2 linked regions of the Sagittula stellata E-37 genome follow. The protein of the gene in region 1 interacts with the protein of each later gene in a pairwise test. Links are inferred from orthologs where the notes say so. Each region holds a gene or a part of one and is shown in the gene's direction. Other genes may lie near its edges. The genes, in order: rpe and eno.

Evidence for each region.
Region 2: the proteins of rpe (region 1) and eno interact in binary tests that used the Escherichia coli proteins (3 or more experiments, as listed by UniProt). The link is inferred for Sagittula stellata E-37 from one-to-one orthologs.

What each region holds. Positions count from the first base shown.
Region 1 is NZ_CP155729.1:3,595,324-3,605,163, forward strand. The notes cover bases 3,157-5,919. They hold rpe (ribulose-phosphate 3-epimerase), read left to right. Parts: upstream 3,157-4,073; coding sequence 4,074-4,766; downstream 4,767-5,919. Other genes in these bases: ABFK29_RS17115 (2-hydroxyacid dehydrogenase), read left to right, coding at 3,157-4,007; gph (phosphoglycolate phosphatase), read left to right, coding at 4,763-5,404; ABFK29_RS17130 (PaaI family thioesterase), read right to left, coding at 5,703-5,919. In the rest of the region: mrdA (penicillin-binding protein 2), read left to right, coding at 1-1,474; rod shape-determining protein RodA, read left to right, coding at 1,854-2,993; more of ABFK29_RS17115, read left to right, coding at 3,075-3,156; more of ABFK29_RS17130, read right to left, coding at 5,920-6,104; ABFK29_RS17135 (phosphotransferase family protein), read right to left, coding at 6,097-7,119; ABFK29_RS17140 (acyl-CoA dehydrogenase family protein), read right to left, coding at 7,159-8,385; ABFK29_RS17145 (MaoC family dehydratase), read right to left, coding at 8,448-8,891; ABFK29_RS17150 (long-chain fatty acid--CoA ligase), read right to left, coding at 8,881-9,840. UniProt on the Escherichia coli protein: Catalyzes the reversible epimerization of D-ribulose 5-phosphate to D-xylulose 5-phosphate.
Region 2 is NZ_CP155729.1:2,860,908-2,877,643, forward strand. Bases 861-3,846 are described here. They hold eno (phosphopyruvate hydratase), read left to right. Parts: upstream 861-1,709; coding sequence 1,710-2,984; downstream 2,985-3,846. Other genes in these bases: ABFK29_RS13550 (DMT family transporter), read left to right, coding at 861-1,636; ABFK29_RS13560 (ATP-binding protein), read left to right, coding at 3,148-3,846. Outside these bases: ABFK29_RS13545 (ROK family protein), read left to right, coding at 1-614; more of ABFK29_RS13550, read left to right, coding at 725-860; more of ABFK29_RS13560, read left to right, coding at 3,847-4,566; cytochrome c maturation protein CcmE, read right to left, coding at 4,666-5,115; argC (N-acetyl-gamma-glutamyl-phosphate reductase), read right to left, coding at 5,338-6,366; ABFK29_RS13575 (DUF3592 domain-containing protein), read left to right, coding at 6,688-7,431; ABFK29_RS13580 (BLUF domain-containing protein), read left to right, coding at 7,653-8,249; ABFK29_RS13585 (glutamate racemase), read right to left, coding at 8,272-9,084; ABFK29_RS13590 (lysophospholipid acyltransferase family protein), read right to left, coding at 9,109-9,999; ABFK29_RS13595 (FAD-dependent monooxygenase), read right to left, coding at 10,110-12,026; ABFK29_RS13600 (MarR family winged helix-turn-helix transcriptional regulator), read left to right, coding at 12,174-12,629; ABFK29_RS13605 (indolepyruvate ferredoxin oxidoreductase family protein), read right to left, coding at 12,634-16,053; ABFK29_RS13610 (LysR family transcriptional regulator), read left to right, coding at 16,220-16,736. UniProt on the Escherichia coli protein: Catalyzes the reversible conversion of 2-phosphoglycerate (2-PG) into phosphoenolpyruvate (PEP). It is essential for the degradation of carbohydrates via glycolysis.

The sequences.
Region 1 (9,840 bases):
CCCCGCCCTGCCCGGCGTCACGACAGAGGTCGGCCTGTCCCGCGTCTATCCCCAGAAAGAGCTGTTCGCCCATGTCGCGGGCTACGTCGGCCCGGTCTCCGAACGCGACCTGGCCCGCTACGAGGACCCGCCGCCGCTGCTGCGCATCCCGCGGTTCCAGGTCGGCAAGGTCGGTGTCGAGACCCGGCACGAACAGGACCTGCGCGGCACCGCTGGCGCCAAGCGGGTGGAGGTCAACGCCGTCGGCCGCGTCATGCGCGAACTCGACCGGCGCGAAGGCGAAAGCGGCTCCGACATCCAGTTGACCGTGGACACCGACCTGCAGGACTACATCCAGGCCCGCCTGGGCGAGGAAAGCGCCTCCGTCGTCGTGCTCGATCTGGAAAAGGGCGACGTGCTGGCCATAGCCTCTGCCCCGTCCTACAACCCGAACCTCTTCGTGCGCGGCATCTCGCACACCGATTTCGACGCGCTGAACACCAACGACCACAGGCCGCTGGCGTCGAAGACGGTGCAGGACGCCTATCCGCCCGGTTCGACCTTCAAGATGGTCACGGCGCTCGCCGCGCTGGACGCGGGCCTGCTGGCGCCCGACGACACGGTCTACTGCCCGGGCCACTACGAGGTCGGCGCCCGCTCGTTCCGCTGCTGGAAACGCCGCGGTCACGGCCACATGAACCTCGAACAATCGCTCCGCGAAAGCTGCGACGTGTTCTACTACGACCTCTCGCTGAAGGTCGGGATCGAACGCATCGCCGCCATGGCGCGCCGTCTGGGGCTGGGCGTGGCGCATGACATTCCCATGTCCGCCGTGACCTCCGGGCTCGTGCCGGACAAGGCGTGGAAGGTGCGCGAACGCGGCGCGGAGTGGGTCATCGGCGATTCGGTGAACGCCGCGATCGGCCAGGGCTTCGTGCTGACGTCGCCGCTGCAACTGGCGGTCATGGCCGCGCGCGTGGCGACCGGCCGGTCGGTCACCCCCCGGCTCGTGCGCAGCATCGACGGGGTCGAGACGCCGTGGCGCGGCGGGACGGACCTCGGGCTGAACCCGAACCACCTGCTTCAGGTGCAGCGCGGCATGTTCGCCGTATCCAACAACCGGCGCGGTTCGGCCTATTCGTCGCGTATCATCGCCGACAACATGCGGCTGGCTGGCAAGACCGGGACCGCACAGGTCGTGTCGCGCATCACCTCCGAGGCCGACCCGTGGGAGGACCGCGACCACGCGCTCTTCGTGAACTTCGCTCCGTTCGACAATCCACGGATCGCGGTCTCGGTGGTGGTGGAACACGGCGTCGGCGGCTCGCGCACCGCCGCGCCCATCGCCCGCGACGTGACGCTCCAGGCGCTCTACGGAGAGGACCCGCCGCTAGACGCCTACCCGGCAAAGGACCGCGGCCGCATCAAGACCCAGCAGGAAAAGCTCTCCTCCCAACGCCGCGCGCGCAAGAGCGAGGAGCCGAGCCGCGCATGACCGCCGTTTGCAGGACATGGCCGACCGCCGCTCCGGGCGAGGTGTTTCGCCGCGCTGACGCGCGGCGACCGGCGCGCCCTTCGGGCGCGCAAGGCCCGCTCGCAACGGGGCGCCCATCCGCACGGCGCCCATCTACACGGCGCCCATCTACACGGCGCCTGTCCAATTGGGGCCTGTCCACCGGGAGCACCGCCGCGCAGGACCTGCCACGTTGCGGAACCCTGACCGATGCCGCCCGGTGCACCGCCACCGGGTCCCACCCCACGCCAAGCTCCTCGCACACGGCGCAGGCCCCTGAAGTCGTCGCCAGGTCTGCCGCAGGCGCGACACCCCGTAGGGCGGGGCTTTGCGCCGCCTTCGCTGCCGGAGGGCGCGGCGCGTGACCTATCTCGAATACAACGTCAAAACGGTCCCCAGCGGCTGGCGCAAGATCCTGCACCTGAACTGGCCGCTCGTGATCCTGCTGTCGACCGTGGCAGGTGTCGGTTTCCTGATGCTCTATTCCGTCGCCGGCGGTTCCTGGAGTCCCTGGGCAGAACCGCAGGCAAAGCGCTATCTTCTTGGTCTTACTGCCATGTTCGTCGTGGCGATGGTGCCCATCTGGTTCTGGCGCAACATGGCGCTGGTCGTCTACGCGCTGGCCTTCTTCCTCCTGCTGCTGGTCGAGTTCTTCGGCGCCATCGGCATGGGTGCGCAACGCTGGATCGACCTGGGCTTCATGCGCCTCCAGCCGTCCGAGCTGATGAAGGTCGCGATGGTCGTCCTGCTGGCCGCCTACTACGACTGGCTGCCACTGTCGAAGACCTCGCGGCCGCTCTGGGTGCTGATCCCGATCTTCATCATCCTTGCGCCCACAGCGCTGGTGCTGACCCAGCCCGACCTCGGCACGGCACTGCTCCTGATGATCGCGGGGGCGTTGATGATGTTCCTCGCCGGTGTGCACTGGCTCTACTTCGCCACCGTGCTGTCCGCCGGTGTCGGCGCCGTCTGGGCGGTGTTTCAAAGCCGCGGCACCGACTGGCAGTTGCTCAAGGACTACCAGTTCCGGCGGATCGACACCTTCCTCGACCCGTCCTCCGACCCGCTGGGGGCCGGCTACCACATCACCCAGGCCAAGATCGCCATGGGCTCCGGCGGCTGGACCGGGCGCGGCTTCATGCAGGGCACGCAGAGCCGCCTGAACTTCCTGCCGGAGAAGCACACCGACTTCATCTTCAACACGCTGGCCGAGGAATTCGGCTTTGTCGGCGGCATCTCCCTGCTCGTTCTTTATGCACTGATCCTGTTCTTCTGCATCGTCGCCGCCCTGCAGAACCGCGACCGCTTTTCCTCGCTGATGATCCTCGGGATCGGCATGACCTTCTTCCTGTTCTTCGCCGTCAACATGTCGATGGTCATGGGCCTCGCGCCGGTCGTGGGCGTTCCCCTGCCGCTCGTCTCTTACGGCGGATCGGCGATGCTGGTGCTGATGATCGCCTTCGGCCTGGTCCAGAGCGCGCACGTCCACCGTCCGCGCTGAGGTGCCTAGGGTTGCCCCCGGCGCCGCTTCCTGCTTCACCTTGACCGAACCGGGTTCGCGCCCGCCTCCGAAAGGTCATCCATGCCGAACATCCTCTTCGCCGCCCGCTCCGAGAAGTGGGAGGACTACGAACATCTCCTGCGCGCCGCCCTCGAAGCCGAGGGCCTCGACTGTACGCTCGCCACCGATCTCGCCCCGGACACCGTCGACTATATCGTCTACGCGCCCAACGCCTCGGTGCAGGACTTCACGCCCTTCACCCGCCTGAAAGCCGTGCTGAACCTGTGGGCCGGGGTCGAACAGGTCGTGGGCAACCCCACGCTCAAGGTGCCGCTGGCGCGCATGGTCGACGAAGAGGGCCTGACGCAGGGCATGGTCGAATGGGTCACCGGCCACGTGCTGCGGCACCACCTCGGGATGGACGCGCACATCGTGAACCCCGACCGCACCTGGGACACCACGCCGCCGCCGCTCTCGAAGGACCGGCCCGTCACCATCCTGGGCTTCGGCGCCCTCGGGCAGGCCTGCGCGGCACAGCTCGCCGCGCTGGGCTTCCCCGTCACCGGCTGGAGCCGCACGCCCAAGGATCTCGACGGCGTCCTGACCAGCCACGGCGACGACGGCCTGGATGCGGCGCTCTCCAGCGCGCAGATCCTCGTCCTGCTGCTGCCCGACACACCCGCCACCACCGACCTGCTGAACGCCGACCGGCTGGCGCGCCTGCCGCAGGGCGCGGTGATCCTCAACCCGGGGCGCGGGCCGCTGATCGACGACGACGCGCTCCTTGCCGCGCTGGACGCGGGCCGGATCGCCCATGCCACACTCGACGTCTTCCGGACCGAGCCGCTGCCCCGCGACCATCCCTTCTGGGCGCATCCGCACGTCACCGTGACGCCGCACATCGCCTCCACCACCCGGCCCGACAGCGCCGCCCGCGTCATCGCGCGCAACATCGCCCGCGCGGAATCCGGGGCTCCGCTCCTGCACGTGGTCGACCGCAGCGCCGGCTATTGACCCGGCCCCGCCCCCCGTCCAAAACCCTCCGGAACCGCGCACATCCCCCCTGCACAGGAACGCCAGATGCCCTTCGACCGCAGCGTGAAGATCGCCCCCTCCATCCTTTCCGCCGATTTCGCCGACTTCGGGCGCGAGATCCAGGCGATTGAGGCGCAGGGCGCCGACTGGATCCACGTCGACGTGATGGACGGCCATTTCGTCCCGAACCTCACCTTCGGTCCCCCGGCGGTCAAGGCGTTCCGCAAGCACGTCAAGACCGTCATGGACGTGCACCTGATGATCGCCCCGGTCGATCCCTATATCGACGCCTACGCCGAGGCGGGTGCAGACATCCTGACCGCCCACGTCGAGGCCGGCCCCCACACCCACCGCACCCTTCAGGCGATCCGCGCGGCGGGCATGAAGGCAGGCGTCGCGCTCAACCCGGGCACCCCGGCACAGGCGGTCGAACACCTGCTCGACCTCGCCGACCTGGTCTGCGTGATGACGGTGAACCCCGGCTTCGGCGGGCAGAAGTTCATCGACATGACCGGCAAGGTCCGCGCCCTGCGCGCGATGATCGGCGACCGTCCGGTCCACATCGAGATCGACGGCGGCGTGACGCCGGAAACCGCACCTCTGGTGGTCGAGGCGGGCGCCGACGTGCTGGTCGCCGGGTCGGCGGTGTTCAAGGGCGGCTCGGTCGACAATCCCGCGCCCTACGGCGAGAACATCCGCGCCATCCGCGCCTCTGTCGCCGGGGCGGCCGCCGCGTGAAGACCATCGCCTTCGACCTCGACGGCACGCTCATGGACAGCGTGCCCCACATCCACGCTGCCGTGGCCGAGGCGTTGTCCGAACTGGGCCTGCCGACGATTACGGTCGAAGAGACGCCCGGCTTCGTCGGGCGCGGCCTGCCGGTGCTGCTGGAGCGGGTGCTGGCCCATGTCGGCGCCTCGCCGGACCGCCACAAGGCGCTTTACGACCGGACGATGCACCACTACGTGACCACCCCCAGCGATCCCGCCAGCCTCTACCCCGGCGTGCCGGAGGCGCTGGAAACGCTCCGGTCGGCGGGGCACCGGCTGACCCTCTGCACCAACAAGCCTTTCGCGGCGACCGAGACCGCGATCCGCGACACCGGCCTTGCGCCGTTCTTCGACCTTGTCATCGGCGGCGACAGCCTGCCCACGCGCAAGCCCGATCCGGCCATGCTGATCGCGGCGCTCGACGGTGCGGCGCAGACGCTCTACGTCGGCGACAGCGAAACCGATTGCGAGACGGCGCAGGCGGCAGGCGTGCCCTTCGTGCTCTTCACCGAAGGCTACCGCAATGCCCCGCCCGAAACGCTGCCGCACGTGGCCCTCTTCTCCGACTGGACCTTGGCCCCGGATATCTTCGCGACGCTCTGGTAAAAGGGCCATGCCGTAGGGTGGGCGTTCCGGCCCGGCGGGCCGGGTTGGCCACCCCTGCCCCAGCTTACCGGTTAACGGGAAAATCCGCGGTGCAACGGCTGTACTGATCGGCATGGGCCAAAAGGTTAACAACCGGCCGGTTCGCCCCCCTCAACCGGCCGGTTCACCCCATAAAATTTCGTAAACGCCCCCGATCCGCCGTTAACCACTAGCTTCGCAAGGCACGGCAACCACAAGATCTGCCCTGCGCGCGCGCCGTTCACCACACCGCGCGCCGCGTCAACACAGGCCGTCCGACTCAGCCCGACCGGCGATAGCGGAAGACCCCTGTGCCTTTCGCGACGATCTCTCCGGTCTCGTCTGTCAGCGCCCCTTCGGCAAAGAACGTGCTCTTTCCACCGCCGGTCCTGAACCCTTCTCCGATCAGCATTTTCCCGTTCGGACGCGAGATGAACTGCACGTTCAGGTTGAGCGTCAGGCACATCTGACGATGGTCCCTGTCGCCGGTCCAGCACCCGGCATACCCCATGATCGTGTCCAGCAGAGAGGCATAGACCCCGCCATGCGGGTTGCCGTGCCGGTTCATCAGCTTGTCCGTCAGGGGAAGTTCGAACCGGGCATAGTCCTGCCGCCAGTCCGCCATCTCCATCCCCAGCAGCGTTGCGAAGGCATAGGGGCCCTCTCGAAGGTCGTCATCCATAGGCATGCCGTGCGTCCCATCCAAGTCTTGCGAATTCGGGAACGTAAGCACCCAGTTTCAAACCCTTTTCCGGGTTCGCGGCGTTGCCGTCAAGCGCCCGTTTCTTCACGCCCTGGAGGATCGCCGCCATGCGGAACGCGCAGAAGGCCACGTAGAAGCCGAAGTCGCCCGGCACCGCGATGCCGCGCCCGGCGCAATAGCCGGCGATGAAGCCCTCGTCCGTCGGCAGTCCCGCCGCCGCCCGGTCGATGCCCCTGAGGCCCCGTCCCTCCGCGCCCGGTGGCAATTGCCATTGCAGGATCACCCCGGCGAGATCGGCAAAGGGATGGCCCAGCGTCGACAGCTCCCAGTCGAGGACCGCCACGCAGTCCGCCCGGTCCCGCGCGAAAAGCAGGTTGTCGATGCGGTAATCCCCGTGGACCAGCGTCCGCTGGCCGTCGTCCTCCGGCAAGGCGCTCTCCAGCCAGGTCACGAGCCGGTCCATGTCCGGCTGCGCCTCTGTCTTCGTCGCTTCGTACTGCTTCGCCCAGCGCCCCAGTTGACGGGCGAAGTAGTTGCCCTGCGGGCCAAAATCCCCAAGGCCCACCGCCTCCGGCTTCACCGCGTGAATGGCCGCGAGCACGCGGCCCATCTCCCTCACGATGGCACCGCGCATTTCCGGCGTCTCATTCGGCATGGAGGGGTCGACGATGTTGCGCCCGTCCACGTGGTCCATGACGTAGAAGGCAACGCCCAGAACCGCTTCGTCTTCGCACAGCGCATACATTCTCGGGACCGGGACCGGCGTGTCCCGCAACGCCCGTTGCACACGGTGTTCCCGGTCCACCGCATGGGCCGATTTCAGCAACTGGCCCGGCGGCTTTCGGCGCAGGACGTAGTCCCCGGTGGGCGAGGTCAGCCGATAGGTCGGGTTGGATTGCCCCACCGCGAATTTCTCGGCCCGAAGCGGCGGCGCAAAGTCGGGCACATGGTCGGCCATCCACCGCGCCACGCGGGCAAGTTCCTCTTCCGTCATCCGGCCAACCCGCACTGCCCAGTCACAACCATAGGAAGATCAGTCATTGCGGTACTTCTTCAGCTCGGCCCGCGCCACCTGCCGCCTGTGCACCGCGTCCGGGCCGTCGGCGAACCGCAGGGTCCGGACATGGGTCCACATGTGCGCAAGGTCGAAATCCTGGCTGATCCCTGCCGCGCCGTGCATCTGCATCGCCTCGTCGATCACCTTGCCCGCCATGAGCGGCGCCACGACCTTGATCTGGGAAATCCAAGGCTGCGCCGCCCGCACCCCTGCGGTGTCCATCATCCAAGCGGCCTTCAGGCACAGGAGGCGCGCCATCTCGATCTCCATCCGGGCGTTGGCGATGATGTCGAAATTTGCCCCAAGTTCCGCGACCTTCTTGCCGAAGGCCTCGCGCGCCAGACCGCGCCGGCACATCATTTCCAGCGCCTTTTCCGCCTGCCCGATGGCGCGCATGCAATGGTGGATACGCCCGGGGCCAAGCCGGCCCTGCGCCACCTCGAAGCCGCGCGCTTCCCCCAGCACGATGTTCTTCGCCGGGACGCGCACGTCTGTGAAACGGAGGTGCATGTGGCCGTGCGGCGCGTCGTCCGCCCCGAAGACCTGCATGGGCCGCAGCACTTCGATCCCCGGCATGTCCGGGTCCATCACGAACATCGTGTGGCGCTGGTGCTTGGCCGCGTCCGGATCAGTACACGCCATGAGGATATACAGCCCGCAGCGCGGGTCGCCCGCACCGCTGATCCACCACTTTTCGCCGTTCAGAACGTAATCGGCCCCGTCCCTGCGGGCCGAAAACGCCAATTGCGCCGCGTCGGACGAGGCGACGTCCGGTTCCGTCATCACGTAGGCGGAGCGGATTTCTCCTGCGAGCAAAGGCGCAAGCCAGCGATCCTTCATCCAGTCTTCGCCGTAGCGTTCGAGGACCTCCATGTTGCCGGTGTCGGGCGCGTTGCAGTTGAAGACCTCTGCGGCGATGCCCACCTTGCCCATCTCCTCGGCGAGATAGGCGTATTCAACCGTCGTCAGGCCGTAGCCGCGATCCGAGTCCGTCAGCCAGAAGTTCCACAAGCCGCGCTCCCGCGCCTTGGCCTTCAAACCGTCCAGGATTTCAAGCTGGCGGGCGGTGTGGTGGAACCGGCCCTCCGGGTGTTTACCGACCTCGGCGTGAAACTCCCGGTCGAGCGGCGCGATCTCGTCCTCGATCATTCGGCGCACCTTTTCGACAAGCGGTTTCACCCGCTCCGTCATGCCAAGATCCATGTCTCTCTCCCTGTCTCTGAACGGCGGCGCGGCGGGCGCCCGGCGAAGGGGCGCGCGCGCCGTTAACCCTCGGCCAAGTAAAACCGCGTTATCCAGTTGGCCACAAGCGCCGGGCGTGTCTCGCCTTCCTTCTCGACCTCGACGTCCCAATGTACGTCCAGCCAGCTTTCGCCCTCGTCGACACCCGCCACGGAGAACCGCCCCCGGACCCGCCGCCCGACCCTGACCGGAGAGACGAACCTGACCCGGTCGAAACCGTAGTTCACGCTGGAGGAAAATCCGGTCAGCCCCTTCGTCACCTGGTAGGACATGGCCGACAGCATCGACAGCGTCAGGAAGCCATGGGCGATGGTGCCCCCGAACGGGGTCTTCGAGGCGAACTCCGCATCTAGGTGAATGTCCTGCCAGTCATCGGTCGCATCGGCGAACGCTTTCACACGTCGCGCGTCCAGCGTGAACCAATCGCTTTCGCGCGGTGCCATCGTCCTCAGGTCGTCAGCCAGCATCCGGCAACTCGTATCCTTCGAAGCATTTACGTAGCGTCATCTTCGACACTTTCCCGGTGGCGGTCAGCGGCAGGTCCTCGACGAATTCCATTGCGTCCGGCAACTGCCATTTCGCGACGTGTTCCTGCATCATGGCGTGAATCTCTTCAAGGCGTGGGCCGTCGTCCTTCGGCACGACGACCAGAAGCGGGCGCTCCTCCCATTTCGGATGCTTGATGGCGATCACCGCGCAGTTCGCAACCTTGGGATGGGCCATCGCGATGTTTTCGAGATCGATCGAGGAAATCCACTCGCCGCCGGACTTGATGAGATCCTTCGACCGGTCCTGGATATGCAGGAACCCCGCGCCGTCTATGCTGGCCACGTCGCCGGTGCCGAACCAGCCTTCGCGATCGAACGCCTGTGAGGTCGCCTCGGCGTTGTCGAAATATCCGGAAATGATCGCGTTCCCGCGCACATAGAGCTCACCCACGGCCTTGCCGTCGTGCGGGAGCCGATTGCCGTCTTCGTCGTTCAGCTTCAGCTCGACCCCGAACACCCGGCGGCCCTGCTTCGACTTCAGCCTCATGCGTGTATCGTGCGGCAGGTCCTTCATCGGCTCGGACAATTGGCCATGGGTTCCGACCGGGCTCATCTCCGTCATGCCCCATGCGTGGCAGACGTCCAGGCCACGATCCTCGAAGAACTCGATCATCGCCCGCGGCGCGGCAGAGCCGCCGATCACAAGCTGATCCAGTTTCGACGGCACGGTGCCGCGTTTTTCGACTTCCGCCCGCAGCCCCAGCCAGACCGTCGGCACACCCCACGAGGCGGTGACCCCTTCGCTTTCCATAAGTTCGAACAGCGACGGGCCGTCCAGCTTCGGCCCCGGCATGATCAGCGAGGCGCCCACCATCGGCGCGGCATAAGGCAACCCCCAGGAATTGACGTGGAACATCGGCACGACGGG
Region 2 (16,736 bases), 740 kb from region 1 along the record:
CAGACAGCCTCCTGACGCTGATGCCGGGTCAGCCCGCGCCCAGCGATGTGCGGCTGGTGGTCAACGTCGGGACCGGGCTGAACGCCGTCCCGGTGCACACTTCCGGCACGCTGACGCTGGTCCCTGCGGCAGAGGCCGGGCACATCGCGCTTCAAGCGCGCGATACGGAGGAGCTGCGGCTGGTCGACTGGATGAACGCGCGCATTCCGTCCTCCGGCATGGAAGAGATCCTGTCAGGCCGCGGGCTAGAGAACCTCGACGAGTTCATCGGGGACGGCGCTAACCGTCGCGAAGCCGCAACGGTGATGGAGGCCTACGCGGCAGGCGAAGACCGCGCCCGCAAGGCGGCAAAGCTATTCGTGCGCTACCTCGGACGGTATGCGGGCGACCTTGCCCTGACCACCCTGCCCTTTGGCGGCGTCTTCCTTGTGGGCGGTGTCACTCGCCACCTCGGGCCCCACCTGATGGAGCTGGGCTTTGCGGAGGCGTTTCGTGACAAGGGCCGCTTCGCTGCCTTCATGGAGCAGTTCCCCGTGCACCTCGTGACGGACGACTACGCGGCGCTGCGGGGTTGCGCGGCCCACCTGCACGAGCTGCAGACCGCCACGAACTGAACTGTTGGCAGGCAGCGTATGCCCTCGCGGCGGTCGTTGCCTGACATGCGCAGAAATGTGCGCTCGGCACATATCTTGCCGAATCCTGCAATTGGGATCACAAGACCGGCATGACCCTGCGCGCCATTCTCCTGATGATCCTGTCCATGGCCCTGCTGTCCGGGTCCGACGCCTTTTACAAGCTTTCCACCCAGCGCGCTCCCATCGGCGAGGTGATGACGCTTGTCTCGATCGGCGGCACCGCGTTCTTCATCGCGTTGGCCCTGGCAATGCGTGTGAAGATCCTGACGAAGGACGCGCTGCATCCTATGATCCTGCTCCGCAACGGGTTCGAGATCATCGGCGCCATCGGGCTTGTCAACGGGATCGCCCATGTCTCTCTTCCGGTCTTCGCGGCGATCATGCAGACCGGCCCGTTGGTGGTCACAATCGGTGCCGCGATCTTCCTGAAGGAAGAGATCGGGCCGCGCCGTTGGTTCGCTGTCGCCATCGGCATCTTCGGCATGCTGCTGGTGATCCGCCCATGGTCCGCCAGCTTCACCGGGTACGAGCTGTTTGCCGTGATGGGCATTGCGGGCCTTTCGGGTCGCGACCTCGTCACCCGTTTGTCGCCGCCCCACATCCCGGCGCTGGCGATTTCCACATGGGGGTTCGCCGTGACCATCCCTGCCGGCATCCTTCTTTGGAGCTTTGCGGAACGGTCGTCGGACTATTCCGCACTGACCTTGTGGTTCATTCTGGGGACCATTTTCGTCACCACGCTGGGCTATCTTGCCATCACGACGGCGATGCGCATGGCACCGGCCTCCATCGTCGCCCCATTCCGCTACACGCGCCTGCTGTTCACCCCGGCGCTCGGCATTCTGATCTTTGGCGACCGTCCCGATATGATGACATACGTCGGCGCCGGGATCATCTTCGCCGCGGGACTGTATACCTTCCTCCGGGAACGTGCGCTGGCCCGTACAGTCGCACCCGCAGCGCAGGCGTTAGCGCAACCCTCGCGCCGGAAGGCGTGTTAGCGATAACGCCACCGTTTACTTTCACTCGCGGCCTGATAAACCTCCGGACAGACGCCCAGCTCCGGAGACAGCCATGAGCACCATCATCGACATCCACGCCCGCGAAATCCTCGACAGCCGCGGCAACCCGACCGTCGAGGTCGACGTCCTCCTCGAAGACGGCACCATGGGCCGGGCCGCCGTGCCCTCCGGCGCATCGACCGGCGTGCACGAAGCCGTCGAAAAGCGCGACGGCGACAAGTCGCGCTACATGGGCAAGGGCGTCCGGGATGCCGTGGCAAGTGTTAACGGCGAGATTGCCGAGAACATCGTCGGCTTCGACGCGACCGAACAGGTGGCCATCGACCTCACGATGATCGAACTCGACGGCACCGACAACAAGGGCCGCCTGGGCGCCAACGCGATCCTCGGCGTGTCGCTGGCCTGTGCCAAGGCCGCAGCCGACTTTGCCGGCCAGCCGCTGTTCCGCTACGTGGGCGGCACATCCGCCCGCACCCTGCCTGTCCCGATGATGAACATCATCAACGGCGGCGAACACGCGGACAACCCGATCGACATTCAGGAGTTCATGATCATGCCGGTCGCGGCGGAGAACATCGCCGAGGCGGTGCGCATGGGCTCCGAGGTCTTCCACACCCTGAAGAAGGAGCTTTCGGCAGCGGGCATGTCGACCGGTCTGGGCGACGAAGGCGGGTTCGCACCGGAACTGAAGGGAACGCGCGACGCGCTCGACTTCATCCTGAAGTCCATCGAGAAGGCAGGCTACAAGCCTGGCGAAGACATCTACCTCGCGCTCGACGCCGCCTCGACCGAGTACTTCAAGGACGGCAAGTACGAGATGAAGGGCGAAGGCCTGTCGCTGTCGCCAGAAGACAACGTGAAGTACCTTGAGGCGCTGGTGAACGACTACCCGATCATCTCGATCGAGGACGGTTGCGCCGAGGACGACTGGGATGGCTGGAAGATGCTGACGGACGTTCTGGGCAACCGTTGTCAGCTTGTGGGCGACGACCTGTTCGTCACCAACCCCAAGCGCCTTTCGATGGGCATCGAGAAGGGCTGCGCCAACTCCATGCTGGTGAAGGTCAACCAGATCGGTACTCTGACCGAAACGCTCCAGGCGGTCGAGATGGCGCACCGCGCGCGCATGACCAACGTCATGTCGCACCGCTCCGGCGAAACCGAGGATGCCACCATCGCCGACCTTGCCGTCGCCACGAACTGCGGCCAGATCAAGACCGGCAGCCTGGCGCGGTCCGACCGGCTGGCGAAATACAACCAGCTCATCCGGATCGAGGAAATGCTGGAAGACACCGCGATTTACGCCGGTCGCTCCATCCTGAGATGACACCAGCGGGCTGGCGCAACTGACACGTGCCAGCCCTATACGGATGAGACCACGCCTCCGGGCAATACGGCCCCGACGTCCATAGAGCGATCGTGTCCATCCCCCTATCATCGAACCCGATTTCCGGCCGCCGCCGGTGATCGGGAAGCGCAGGGTGAACGTTATGTCTTCCGCGGCATACAAGGAACGACTGGAGGAAATCCGCCGTGCTGAGCACCGGTCGCGGTCCGACACCCTGCTGCGCATCCTGCTCGTCGGCATCGGCGCCACTGCGTACTACATCGCCCGGCCAGACCACCTCGTCATCTTCTGGTTCCTTGCTCACACCGGTTCCGAACTGACGATCATGGCGCTGCTTGCGCGGCGACACATGCGCACGCCGGTCTTCGATATCGCGATTGTCCTGGCGGCCTATGCCGCCTCCGGCCTGATCTTCCTCTCGCTCCCGATCTGGATTCTCGCCTCTTCACCCGGCACGGGCATGGACTTCGCCGCCGCAGCAACCCTGACAGGCTACACCATCTATCTGCTGCACAGGCGCCAGCGGGATTTCGCGATCATCGCGGTCGATGTATGCCTTCTGCTCACCATATTCGGGGCCGCAGCCGCCATCGTCCTGCCCATGACCCGCAGCTGGCAGGAGGGTGCGCTTGTCATCGTGGCCGACGCCGCCCTGACGACCTATGTGATCGTCTCGTTATTGACCGATGCGCGTCGACAGACGCAATTTCGCGAGGCGCAACAGAAATACGCGAATGCCCAGAAGGCCCGCGCACTGAACCAGTTCGTCGGTGGCGTGGCGCACGACTTCAACAATCAGCTCACCGTGATCCTCGGCCACCTCGAATTGTTCGAACTCCTCGACACGCCCGAGGATCGCATGGCCGCACTCGACCTCAGCCGAAAGGCGGCACGCAGGGCGGCTCTGACGGTCCAGCAATTGCTCGCGGCCTCGGGCCGCACCAGGCTCACCCCCATGGCCCTGTCCGTTGGCGGTTTCCTCGACCGGCTTGAGGACCTGCTAAGCGACCTTCTCGATCCGGGCATGCAGATCACGCTGGCGCCGCCCGCCGAGCCGCTGACCGCCTATGTCGACGCAGACATGCTGGAAACCTGCCTCGTGCAACTGTGCCTCAACGCGCAGGATGCCTTGCTGGGAAAGGGCGATATCCGGATCTGGGTGGAGACCCAGGACACGCTGCCGGACCCTGCGCAAAAGACCGAATGCCCGCCTCCCTACACGGTGTTCTTCGTCGAGGACAACGGCCCCGGCGTCCCGCGTGAGGCGCTCGCCATGCTGACGGAGCCGTTCTACACCACCAAGGCCAAAAGCGAGGCGTCCGGCCTCGGACTGTCCGCCGTGTCCGGTTTCGCGCGCCAATCGGGTGGGCTGATACAGATCAACCGCGCACCGCTGGGCGGGCTGCGCGTCGCACTCGTCCTCCCCGCCAGTCCGTGGAGCCCGCCGCCCTCGGGCACGGCGGTCCGAAAGGACAAGCCGCAAGCCTCAACGATCCAAGACGAGCATACCACCCCGGGGTCCGGGCCCCCTATCCGCAAGCCGCTGGCAAAAGTGCACTGACAACACTGTCGAGCGCCGGTCCGAACGAGGCCGCCCAATCCATCGACAGCCCCTGGCTGGCCGGACAGCTCCGCGGTTCACTGCACAACGTGCGTGAGATCAGCTCTCCGGCTCCTGGTAGACCCCTTGCGCCTTCAGCGCGTCCACAACTTCCTTGGGCATGTAGGTCTCGTCGTGTTTGGCAAGGATTTCAGAGGCTTCGAAGGTGCCGTTGACGTAACGCCCGGTGCCCACCATGCCTTGGTTCTCATCGAAGAGATCGGGCAGCACGCCGGTGAAGACGACCGGCACCGTCGCGCCGCCATCCGTCACCCGGAACCGGATCGTCTCGCCGACACCCCGTTCCAGCGACCCATCCTCAACCAGCCCGCCGATCCGGAAGACCTCGTTCGGGGACGGCGGCTCCTCCATCACCTGGCTTGGAGACCGGAAAAAATTGATACCGTCCTTCATCGCGTAACCGATCAGTCCGGTCGAGACGATCAGCGCGACCACAGCCAGTGCTACAACCTGGATCCGCCGTTTCTTCTTCAGCGACTTCAGCGCCATGTCTGTCCTCCCAAAGATCGGTGCATCGCTATATATGCGATTCCCCGCAGCGCGGGGAGGCCTGTGGCGATTTGCCCGTCCCGATCGCCCCCAGATACGGCCGCCGGCCCTTCATCTTGGCCCAAATACCCCGGGGTTCGGGGCAGCGCCCCGACGTGGGTCCGGGGGCCTGCCCCCGGCAGAAAGAGCGCGCGCAGGCGCGCTCAATCCGGAAAACCCCGCCTACGGAAAGCAGGGCGCCAGCATGAGGCCTGCGGTTTCCTCGACACCCAACATCAGGTTGGCGTTCTGAAGGGCCTGCCCGGACGACCCCTTGCACAGGTTGTCGAGCGCCGCGACCACGATGGTCCGTCCCGGCAGCCGGTCCGCCACCACGCCTATGTGGACGAAGTTCGATCCCCGGACGTGGTGCGTGGAAGGCGTCTCGCCAAAGGGCAGCACCTCCACGAACGGCTCGTTGGCGTAAGCGGCTTCAAGCGCCATGTTGATCGCCTCCGCCTCGCCCTTCACGTAGCCGGTGGCAAGGATGCCGCGGTTGAACGGCCCGAGGTGCGGTGTGAACTGGATCTTCACCTCGCGCCCGGCAAGCTTGGAAAACTCCTGGTCGAATTCGCCGAGATGCCGGTGGGTGCTGCCGACCGCATAGGCGTTCGTCCCTTCCGAGAGTTCCGCGTGCAGCAGGTTCTCTTTCAAAGACCTACCCGCGCCGGATACGCCGCACTGCAGATCGAGGATGATGTCGTCAAGGTCGATCACACCGGCGGTGATCAGCGGCCGCAGGATGTACTGACCGGTCGCCGCGTTGCACCCGGTGCCCGCCACCAGCCGCGCTCCGGCGATCTCGTCGCGGTAGAACTCGGTCAGACCGTAGACCGCTTCTTTCTGCATGTCGACGGCGGCATGATCGTTGCCGTACCATGTCTTGTAGGCGGCCGGATCCCGCAGACGGAAGTCGGCCGACAGGTCGACGATCTTCAAGCTCTTGGGCAGTTTCGAGATAACCTCCTGGCTTGTCTTGTGCGGCAGAGCGCAGAAACACAGGTCAATCTCGGAAAAGTCGATCTGCTCCCACGTCACCAGCGTCGGCAGGTCGAGTTGGCGCAGGTGCGGAAAGACCTGTGCCATGCTCTGGCCGGCCTTGGAATTGGCGGCCAGCGCCTTGATCTCGAACGACGGGTGGGTGGCAATCAGCCGGATGAGTTCCGCGCCGGTGTATCCGGACGCGCCGATGATGGCGATGGACTGGGTCATGAGACACCTTTCATGAAAACGAAGGATGGGCTGCAGGTGCCGCGCCCCGGCGCGGCATGAACGTCATCGTCGCAAATCGTTGCGGGTCCCGATCATGCAGTATCTCCTTTGGGATTTGCATTACCGCCAAAATGCCTCTCTCGCAACTGCCTAGCGCGCACGGCCCATGCGAGATCCGTAAAAGCACGGCCGCGCATTCCCGGAGCCATCCCGACCCTGCCGCGTGCCCCACCACCGCTCGGCCACGGCACCAAGAAAAAAACACCGCAGACCAGTGACCTACGCTTGATCCGGGCCCAAGCTCGCGGCACTCTCTGCGCCATGCCAGCCGAACCGTCACTTTCCAGACCGGTCTCCTTCTCCCGCCTCTTTCACCGGATGGGCGGCTGGATTGCCTATATTCCGCTGGTCGTGACGCTGATCCTGACATTGGTCAGCCACTTCACGCTCCGGACGGCTGAGCGTTTCGATGCCGAAGGGATAGAGACAGTGGGCACCGTGCTTGGCCGCGACATCCGTGTGTCCCACGACAGCGACGGCGACGAAACGCGGTCCTACTTCGTGAAGGTCCGGTTCACACCGGACGGCAGCGCACCACTCACGGTCGAACAGAACACTGACGCGGCAACCCATGACCGGAGTGCCATCGGCACCCCGGTAACCCTGTGGTATCTCGCGTCGGAGCCGGACACGATCGAGTTGTCGCGCGGCGAGACCCGGACCGCATCGGCCGTGACGCAGGGCATCGCACTGGTCTTTGGGACAATCTTTCTTGCTGCGCTTTGGGTTCCCGCCCGTCGCGCCATCGCCGCCCTGCGCGCCCGCCGCTACGGCGCGCGTGAAAGGGCCGTGGTGACCGAGCATCTGCGCACCCACATCACCGTGAACTCCCGCCGTCTCTACCGCCTGGCCTGGCGCGATGAACGTGGCCGGGAAGGCAAGAGCCTGCCCTACCGCCGGGACATTCTCCGCGCCTTTCCCGAAGGCAGCCGGATCTCCATCTACCAGGGCCTGACGAAAGCATGGTGGGAAGGAGACGTCGGCCCGAGGGATCCCCGGACCTGAGCCGCCGAACCGCCAGGAACCTTGGGTCGGGACAGACGATACATCGCGATCAAGCGGCCCGTTAAGATTTGACTGAAATACTCACGGACAAGGCGTCCTTCGCAGGATGGCTATGTCCTCTGCTTCGAAGCCGCCCGCATCGCGGGCATCGCCCCGGACAGCGGCATGACCTCCTCCGGCGTCGGACAGCCGTAAGGCACAGTGCAGAAAGGAGGGGGAAGATGAACGCATTTACAGGCATCGTACGGCCCGTCCGCGCTGCCACGGGTCAGGGCTACTGCGGGATGGCGGTCGTCGATTTCGACCACCTGTCCGGCAGCACCGCTTCCGCATCGCCCGGGAAAGGGGTGAACTCGGCGTCTCTGGTCCGGGCGATCTGCATCAGCCATACACGCACACGGCTGAGCGACAGCGCGCTGGACCACCTGATGGTCGAGACTGCGAAGTCCAATCTCGCCAGACGCCTGAGCGGACTGCTGTTATACAAGTCGCGCAACTTCTTCGAAGTGCTGGAAGGGCCTCGGGACATCCTCGATCCCACCCTGCACCGGATTTATCGGGACCCGCGGCACTACAAGATGAAGGTCATGCACTATGGACCGGCCAAGTTGCGGCGCTTCGACGGCTGGTCCATGGGGTTCCGGCGGCTCGACGGCACGATATCGAACCTGCCCTGCTATTTCAGCCTGACGCGCCGCGCGCTCGAAGCGCGTTTTCCGCGCGGCGCCACGAAGGAGATCATGTTCTACCTTCGCGGCTATCTGAACCTGAGGTTTCCGCCCCCGCCGACTGCCGGGCCGCCGTTATCCGACGCATGAACCGCGATCAGGGTGCCCCAGGTCAGACCTTTTCGAAGGTGATCTGGCGCTTCATGAACTGGGTTGCATGGCGCGAGACACGCGCCGGATCGCCCGTCGTCAGGAACCGGCTGGTCGTGCCACGGCCCAACATGTCCGGATGCCGATCGAGGTAGTCGGCCAGAGAATCCGGCACCAGGGTCGCCTGGCTGTAAACATGCACGTCCGGACCCAGTGCATCCTGAAATATGTCCTGCATAAGCGGGTAATGCGTACAGCCCAGGATGGCCGCCTCGGGTGTCGGCATCTTGCGCTTCAGGGCGTCCACGTGGCTGCGAACCAGCGCCTCGGCGAGGATCATGTCGCCTTCCTCGATCGCGTCGACCAGACCGCCGCAGGCCTGTGCCTCCACGTCGACACCGATTGCCCGGAAAGCCAGTTCGCGCTGGAACGCGCGGCTGCGCACGGTTGCGGGCGTGGCAAAAAGGGCGACGTGCTGGATGCCCACCTCGCGCGGAGGAGAGTTGTCGCCCCACTGGCGCGCGGTCAGCGCTTCGATCAGCGGCACGAAGACCCCCAAAACGCGCTTGTCGCGCGGGACCCAGGATTCCTGCATCCGGCGGAGCGCCGCCGCGCTGGCGGTGTTGCAGGCAAGAACGACCAGATCACAGCCTTCGTCCCACAACCGGGATACGGCCTGCGTGGTCAGATCGTAGATGTCGTTGGCGTCGCGCACACCGTAGGGCGCGTGGGCGCTGTCGGCAAAATAGACGAACGGAACGTCCGGCAGCCGTTTCACAACCCGATCCAATACGGTCAGGCCACCAAGGCCCGAATCGAATACACCTACCGCCATGTCCTGCCCCGTGTGCCTGTCACTTCACTGCCGCCGCATCTTGTGCTTTTGCTCGAATTCGAATCCGTATTCGAGGGATTTCAGCGGTGTCGGCGACAACTGATAGGTGCTTTGCCGCAGGAAATCCATCATCGCGCGCGCGTCTCTGGCACGCAGGGCAATCTCGTGCGCGGGGATTGGCTGACCGATGGCGACTCGCACGGGCGTGTCCACCCGTTTCCGGAATTCCTTGATCAGCAGCCCCATGCGCAGGGTCGTGTGCAGGTGCGAGGCAAGCTGGAACAGGCGCGATGTATGCCCGTCGAAGTAAATCGGTACGACCGTCGCGCCGGACTTGGCAATCATCTTTGCGGTGAAGGTACGCCAGCCCGGGTCCATCGGTTGTCCGAACGGGCGTTCCGCCGTGGCCACCGTGCCACCCGGGAAGATACCGATGCAGCCCCCGCTGTCGAGGTAACGCAGACACTCCCGCCGGGTGTCGAGGTTCATTTGCACGGATTCCCTGGTCTCGTCGAAGGAGATCGGCAGCACGACGCGGTTCAGTTCCGCCGCCTTGCGGAAAACCCCGTTGGCGAGGATGCGGAAGTCGCCCCGCGCCACCGACAATATGTGCCCCAGCATGAGACCATCGAGGATCCCGTACGGATGGTTGGCGGTGACCACGAGCGGCCCGTGCTTGGGGAGGTTGTCGAGCGATCCGCCGATGACCTCCAGCCCGAGGCCATAGCGCGTCACCATGACCTCCCAGAAGTCGCGGCCCTGCCCCACCTCCGTTTCGTAGCCGGCAGCCCGGCGGATCAGCCCAAGACGCCCGGTGGCGTTCTCCATAAGGCGGATCATCGCGCGGCCGCTCCGGGTCCTGGCCGAGTAGGAATAGGAAATGTCGCGCGTCACGTCTCTGCAGCTGGCGGGCATGGCTCCTCCCCGTGCTCCCGATGCCGCAGCCTTTACTGCGGTTCGCGCGTTCTGGCCAGAAAATGTAACGCCCTTTTGGCGCTTTGATGACGCTGCCCCGGCGCGCGCGCCTACCTTTGCGGCAACAGGACTCCGTCGAAGAAGGCCGCCAGCTCTGCCGTAGCGTCCAGCGGCAGGACATGGGCGATGTACTGGTCGGGCCGAACGACGACCATGCAGCCCTTTTCCCGATCGATGCCGCGCAAGTCGTAGATGTCGCCCATCCCCTTGTGATCGAGGCAGAAAACCTTCTCATTATCCTGCAGTCCCAACGGCCCTTTGATCGGCTTCAAGAGCGGCGGCATGTCCTCCATCGCCACAGCTTCGAAGGTTTGCCGGAACACGGCGCGCAGGTCGATGATCGCATCCGGATCTTCATCCGGCCGCGTGTATCGCACCACAGGCGAGGCTGGATCCGACTCCAGCCACTCCGCCAGCCGATGGATCGCGGAGCCGGGTGCAGAAGTGTCCGCTTGCCCACCGAAGGCATAGATGCGCCAGCGTCCATCCGCCTCCGCGACATGGCCGAGTTGCATCTGCATCGCGTCGGCCACACGCACCACCGGCGCGGAATGAAACCGGCGCCCGATCTCTTGTCCGATGGCGAGGTGTTGGTGGCTCTGTTTCGCGGTCAGGCGCGACGCGTCGTATTTCACCGCAAGGCCGCCTGTGAACATCAGGTTCTCGATGAACTGCTTCTGGAAACGCGGCATGCCCGACCCGTCGAGTTCCGATTGGCCCGGCGGGGCGGACATGATCCGCGCCCACTGGTGGTCGGTGTCGATCAGGCGCTTCGCCTCGACCCAGCGTTCGGCGGAATAGGTCCGCAGCAGGCTGGCGTCGGCACGGCCCGTCAGAACGTGCGCCATCTTCCAGCCGAGGTTGAAGGTATCCTGCATCGACACATTCATCCCCTGCCCGGCTTTGGGACTATGCGTGTGGCAGGCGTCCCCGGCGGTGAACACACGGGGATTGCGTGCGTCGTCCTGGCCCACGTCGTCGAACCGGTCGGTCAGACGGTGCCCGATCTCGTAGATCGACCACCAGACCACCTGTTTCACGTCGATGGTATAGGGCGCCATGATGCGGTTCGCGGCGGCAATCATGTCATCGGCCGAGAACTTGCGACTGGACACACGCTCATCCGGGTTCAGCTTGTCCAGTTCGACGTACATGCGAAACAGGTAGCCGCCTTCGCGCGGCAGGATCAGGATGTTGCCCTCGGACTGAGAGGCGACGAGGCATTTCTGCCGGACATCGGGGAAGTCGGTGTTGGCGAGGATATCCATCACCCCCCAGGCCTGATGCGCCGCGTCGCCGTGCAACTGCCCGCCAATCGCCTTGCGCACATTGGACCGCGCGCCGTCGCAGCCGACCACGTAGTTGGCGCGGATCGTCACCGTCTCGCCGGGATTGACGCCGGTGTTCTCAAGCGTGACCGTGACCGGATGGTCCTCGGTCGCGGGATCGACGACGACATTCACGACCGACCAGCCATAGTCCGGTTCCAGCCGTGACGGCGCATTGCGCATCACGTCGAGAAAAAGCTCGTGGATGCGCGCCTGGTTGATTAGCGTGTGCGGCATCTCGGAGCTGTCCTCCGGCACGTCCTGCACCCGGCCGATCCGGCGGATGTGCGCAGGGTTCGCGGGGTCCGGCGACCAGAAGGCCGTCTGGTTTACCCAGTGGCTTTCGCGCTTCACTTTCTCGCCGAAACCGAAGGCCTGGAACATCTCCATCGTGCGGGTGTTGACGCCATCCGCCTGCCCTTTTTCGATCGGCCCCGGTTTGCGCTCGACGATCATCACGTCGATTTCCGGAAACCGCGAAAGCTGCGCCGCAAGGCAAAGGCCCGCTGGACCGCAGCCAGCGATCAGTACGTCGACCTCGCTGGGCAGCGGCGCATGTGGCCCACGGTCCCGCCGATTGGGCGCGGCGTTGCGGATGTCCGGATCTCCGCCGCGAAAACCGTCGAGGTAAAATTGCATGGGGGCTCCTCCTCGTGTCGCGCACCGTGCCGGCGCGAATTGATATCTACACATATCATTTTTCGGCAGAAAGGTAAGTATACAAATCAAATTCAATAACATATTGTGATTAATGACTTTAGTTACAGCCGAAGAAGGAACCGCCAGATGAAAGTGCACGCCATGCCAGGCCACCTGATTCGGCGGCTGAACCAGATTTCAACGCAGGTGTTTTCACGGCACATGGCGGATGCCGGGTACGATCTGACACCCGTACAGTTTGCCGCCCTCGATGCGATCATCGACCGGCCCGGCATCGACCAGGCGAGTGTCGCGGCGGCTATCGCCTATGATCGCGCGACCATAGGCGGCGTGATCGACAGGCTGGAACAGAAAGGACTTGTCCGGCGCGAGGTCAGCCGCCACGACCGTCGCGCCCGCGAGGTGCGACCGACCGATGACGGCAGAACTCTGTTCGAGGCGAGCCTGCCCGTCGTGACGGCGCTGCAGGACGAGATGCTCCACAGGCTGACGGAGGCAGAGCGCGAGACCTTCATTGTGCTCGCCCGCAAGGCCATAGGCCCGGTCGGTGAGCCCCCCGCCACGCCGGCACGCAGGACGTAGGCGCTTACTCTGCCGCTTGCGAGACCGGTGCGCCACCGGCTTTCAGCACCGCCAGCAATTCCTCACGGCGCTTCGCGGCCTTCGCCTCGTTCGCGATCTTGACGGGGCCGAACCCGCGGATCTGCAACGGCAGTTCCGCCAGCGCGACCAACGGGTCCATGATCTCGGGCCGGGCCTTCGGCAGCCATTCCTTCATGTCGGCCTCATATTGTGCGATCAGCGCCCGCTCCATCCGGCGTTCTTCCGACCGTCCGAAGACGTCCCAGACCGTGCCGCGCAGCCCCTTCATGCGGGCCAGCACACCGAAGACCTTCAGCATCTTCTCGCCGTAGGGTTTCTTTTCCGGGCGCCCGTCCGGCCCTTCCTTTGCCACCAGCGGCGGGGACAGGTGGAACGTCATCTCGAAGACGCCGCCGAACTGCTGGCGCGCCTTGTCGCGGGTTTCGAGGTGCAGGCGAGCGACCTCATATTCGTCCTTGTAGGCCAGAACCTTGTGATATCCTTTCGCGACCACTTCCTTCAGCCGCGGGTCGGCAATGTCCTTCAGGCGCGCGCGGTATTTGTCGGCAAGCGCCTCGTCCTGGTATTTCGTCAGGTGATCGGCGCGGAAAGCGATCTGCTCGTCCAGCGACTTCGGCTTGTCGACCACGACCGGTCGCAGAAGGCGTGCGGCCTCTTCCGCGTGCAGGATGGCCCAGCGTCCAATCTCGAAAGCACGCAGGTTGCGCTGGACGGCGGCCCCGTTCAGCTCGACCGCGGCGGCGATGGCGTCATGCGACAGCGGCACCAACCCCATCTGCCAGGCAGCCCCAAGGATCATCATGTTCGAGAAGATCGAGTCGCCCAGCGTGGCCTTGGCAAGATCGCTGGCATCGAACATCGCGAGCCTGTCCTTGATCCGGGCCTCCAGCGCCAGCTTGAGCGCGTCAACCGGCAGGGCGAGCTCGGTGTTCCGGGTAAAGTCGCCAGTGATGAACTCGTGGCTGTTGACGACACCGCCGGTGCGCCCGGTCTTTGTAAGCCCCAACGTCTTGGCCCCGGCACTGACCACCAGATCTCCGCCGATCAGGGCATCCGCCTCGCCGGTCGCGACCCGGACGGCCGAGATATCGTCGGGTTTTTCGGCAATGCGCAGATGGATGTGGACGGCACCGCCCTTCTGGGCGAGGCCCGCCATTTCCATCATCGCCGCGCCCTTGCCATCGATCTGTGCCGCCTGCGCGAGAACCGCACCGATGGTCACGACACCTGTGCCACCGACACCGGTGACGACCACGTTGAACGTGCCGTCGATCTTCGGCAGGTCCGGCAAAGGCATGTCCGGGAGGTCGAGCTTCGCGACCTCAGCCTTCTTCACTTCCGCGCCTTCCAATGTCACGAAAGATGGGCAGAATCCCTTCAGGCAGGAGAAATCCTTGTTGCAGGCGGATTGGTCGATGGCCCGCTTGCGGCCCAGTTCCGTCTCTTCCGGCACGATGGCCACGCAATTCGACTGCACGCCGCAATCCCCGCAGCCTTCGCAGACATCGGTGTTGATAAAAACCCGCTTGTCCGGATCGGGGAACTGGCCGCGCTTGCGGCGGCGGCGCTTTTCGGCGGCGCAGGTCTGGATGTAGAGGAGCACCGACACGCCTTCGTGCTTCGCTAGCCCCTTCTGCACCTCCGACAACTCGGCGCGTTCGTGCATCGTGACGCCGGACGGAAACGCGCCGAAGGCCACATCCTCCTTTTCGTCGTAGACCACGGCAACGCGTTCGACCCCCATGGCGCGCACCTCGTCCGCGATGCGCTGGGGGGTGAGGCCGCCCTCGTTCTTCTGGCCGCCGGTCATGGCAACCGCATCGTTGAACAGGATCTTGTAGGTGATGTTGACGCCCGAGGCCAAAGCCGCGCGGATCGCCTGAACACCGGAGTGGTTGTAGGTACCGTCGCCAAGGTTCTGGAACACATGTCCGGTCTTCGAAAAGGGCGCCTCGCCGATCCAGTTGGCCCCCTCTGCCCCCATGTGGGTGAAACCGAGCGTCGAACGGTCCATCCACTGCACCATGTAGTGACAGCCGATCCCCGCATAGGCGCGCGACCCTTCCGGCACCTTGGTGGACGAGTTGTGCGGACAGCCCGCGCAGAAGTACGGGACCCGCGCGGCAATGTCGGGCGTGTTGTCGGCGCGTGTCGCCTCCTCGATCCTGGCAAGACCGGCGCGCACGGCATCTGTGCCGCGTCCCTCCTCGATCAGAATCTCGCCCAGCTTTCGGCCGATCCACATCGGGTCCAGCGCCCCGCGCGTTGGAAACAGCTCGTCCCGGTGCATGCTGCCCGCACCGCCCTTGTACCAGCCATAGACCCGCCGGCCACGTCTGTCGTCGAAGATCGCCTCTTTGACCTGCACCTCGATCAGCTTGCGCTTTTCCTCGACGATCACGATCAGATCGAGGCCCTCGGCCCAGTCGTGGAACCCCTGCATGTCCAGCGGAAAGACCTGGCCAACCTTGTAGGTGGTGATACCGAGCCGCTCGGCCTCCGCCGCGTCGATGCCCAGAAGGGTCAGCGCATGCACGAGGTCGAGCCAGTTCTTGCCCGCCGAGACGAAACCGATCTTCGCCCCCGGCTTGCCCCAGACCCGCTTGTCCATACCGTTCGCGCGCGAGAACGCTTCGGCCGCAAAGCGCTTGTGGTCGATCATGCGCGTTTCCTGCGCATGAGGCGTGTCACCGAGGCGGATGTTCAGCCCACCTTCGGGCATCGGGAAGTCGGGCGTCACAAGGGACACGCGGTCGGGACGGCCATCCACGACCGCCGTCGCCTCCACCGTGTCCTTCATCGTCTTGAGACCGACCCACAAACCGGAAAACCGGCTGAGCGCGTAGCCATAAAGTCCGAAGTCGAGGATTTCCTGTACGCCCGCAGGCGAAACGACCGGCATATAGGCATCCACCAGCGCCCATTCGCTCTGATGCAGGACAGTGGAGGACTCCCCTGTGTGATCGTCACCCATGGCCATCAGGACACCGCCATGTTTCGAGGCCCCCGCCATGTTGGCATGGCGCATCGCGTCGCCGGACCTGTCCACACCCGGCCCCTTGCCGTACCAGAGCCCGAAAACTCCGTCGAAGCGCCCCTCGCCTCGCAGTTCGGCCTGCTGGGACCCCCAAAGTGCCGTCGCCGCGAGATCCTCGTTCAGTCCTTCTTCGAAGCGTATATCGTTTTCACGCAACAGTTTTTCGGCGCGGCGCATCTGCAGGTCGACGGCACCGAGTGGCGAGCCGCGATATCCCGTGACGTAGCCTGCGGTGTTCAGCCCGGCTTGCCTGTCCCGTGCCTTTTGCGTCAGCATGAGACGGACAAGGGCTTGCGTGCCGTTCAGAAGAACGCTTTCGCGGGACAGGTCGAAACGGTCGTTCAGGGTGATCTGGTGCTTGCTCATCCGGCGCCTCCCAACGCTGAAGTTATCAGCATTGTAGCGCAAAATTAGGTAAATGCTACTGACCTTAGTGGGTTTAATTTCCACAAATGCCGAGCCTTAAGTCAACTTCTTATTCATTTAACAGATTCCGTCCACTATGTGTGCGCCAACAGCGGAAAGTGTCGGTATGGATTGGGACAAGCTCAGAATATTTCACGCAGTGGCAGATGCGGGCAGCCTCACACACGCAGGGGATGCGCTTCATCTGTCGCAATCGGCGGTGTCGCGGCAGGTCCGCGCGCTGGAAGAGGCGTTGAATACGACCCTCTTCCATCGCCATGCGCGCGGGCTGATTCTCACCGAACAGGGTGAACTCCTGTTCGACGCCACCTCATCGATGGTCAAACGCATCGACAGCGCGACCGCGCGCATCCGCGACAGCGAAGAAGAAGTCTTCGGCGAGCTGAAGGTCACGACCACGCATGGGTTCGGCGCACTCTGGCTCGCGCCTCGTCTGACGAAGCTGTACGAGAAATACCCCGACCTGAAGATCGACCTGATGCTGGAAGAGCGTGTGCTCGACCTGCCGATGCGCGAGGCCGACGTCGCCATCCGCATGAAAGAGCCAAGCCAAGCCGATTTGATCCGCAAGCGTCTTATGTCGATCCGCATGCGCATGTATGCCTCGCCGGATTATCTGGCCG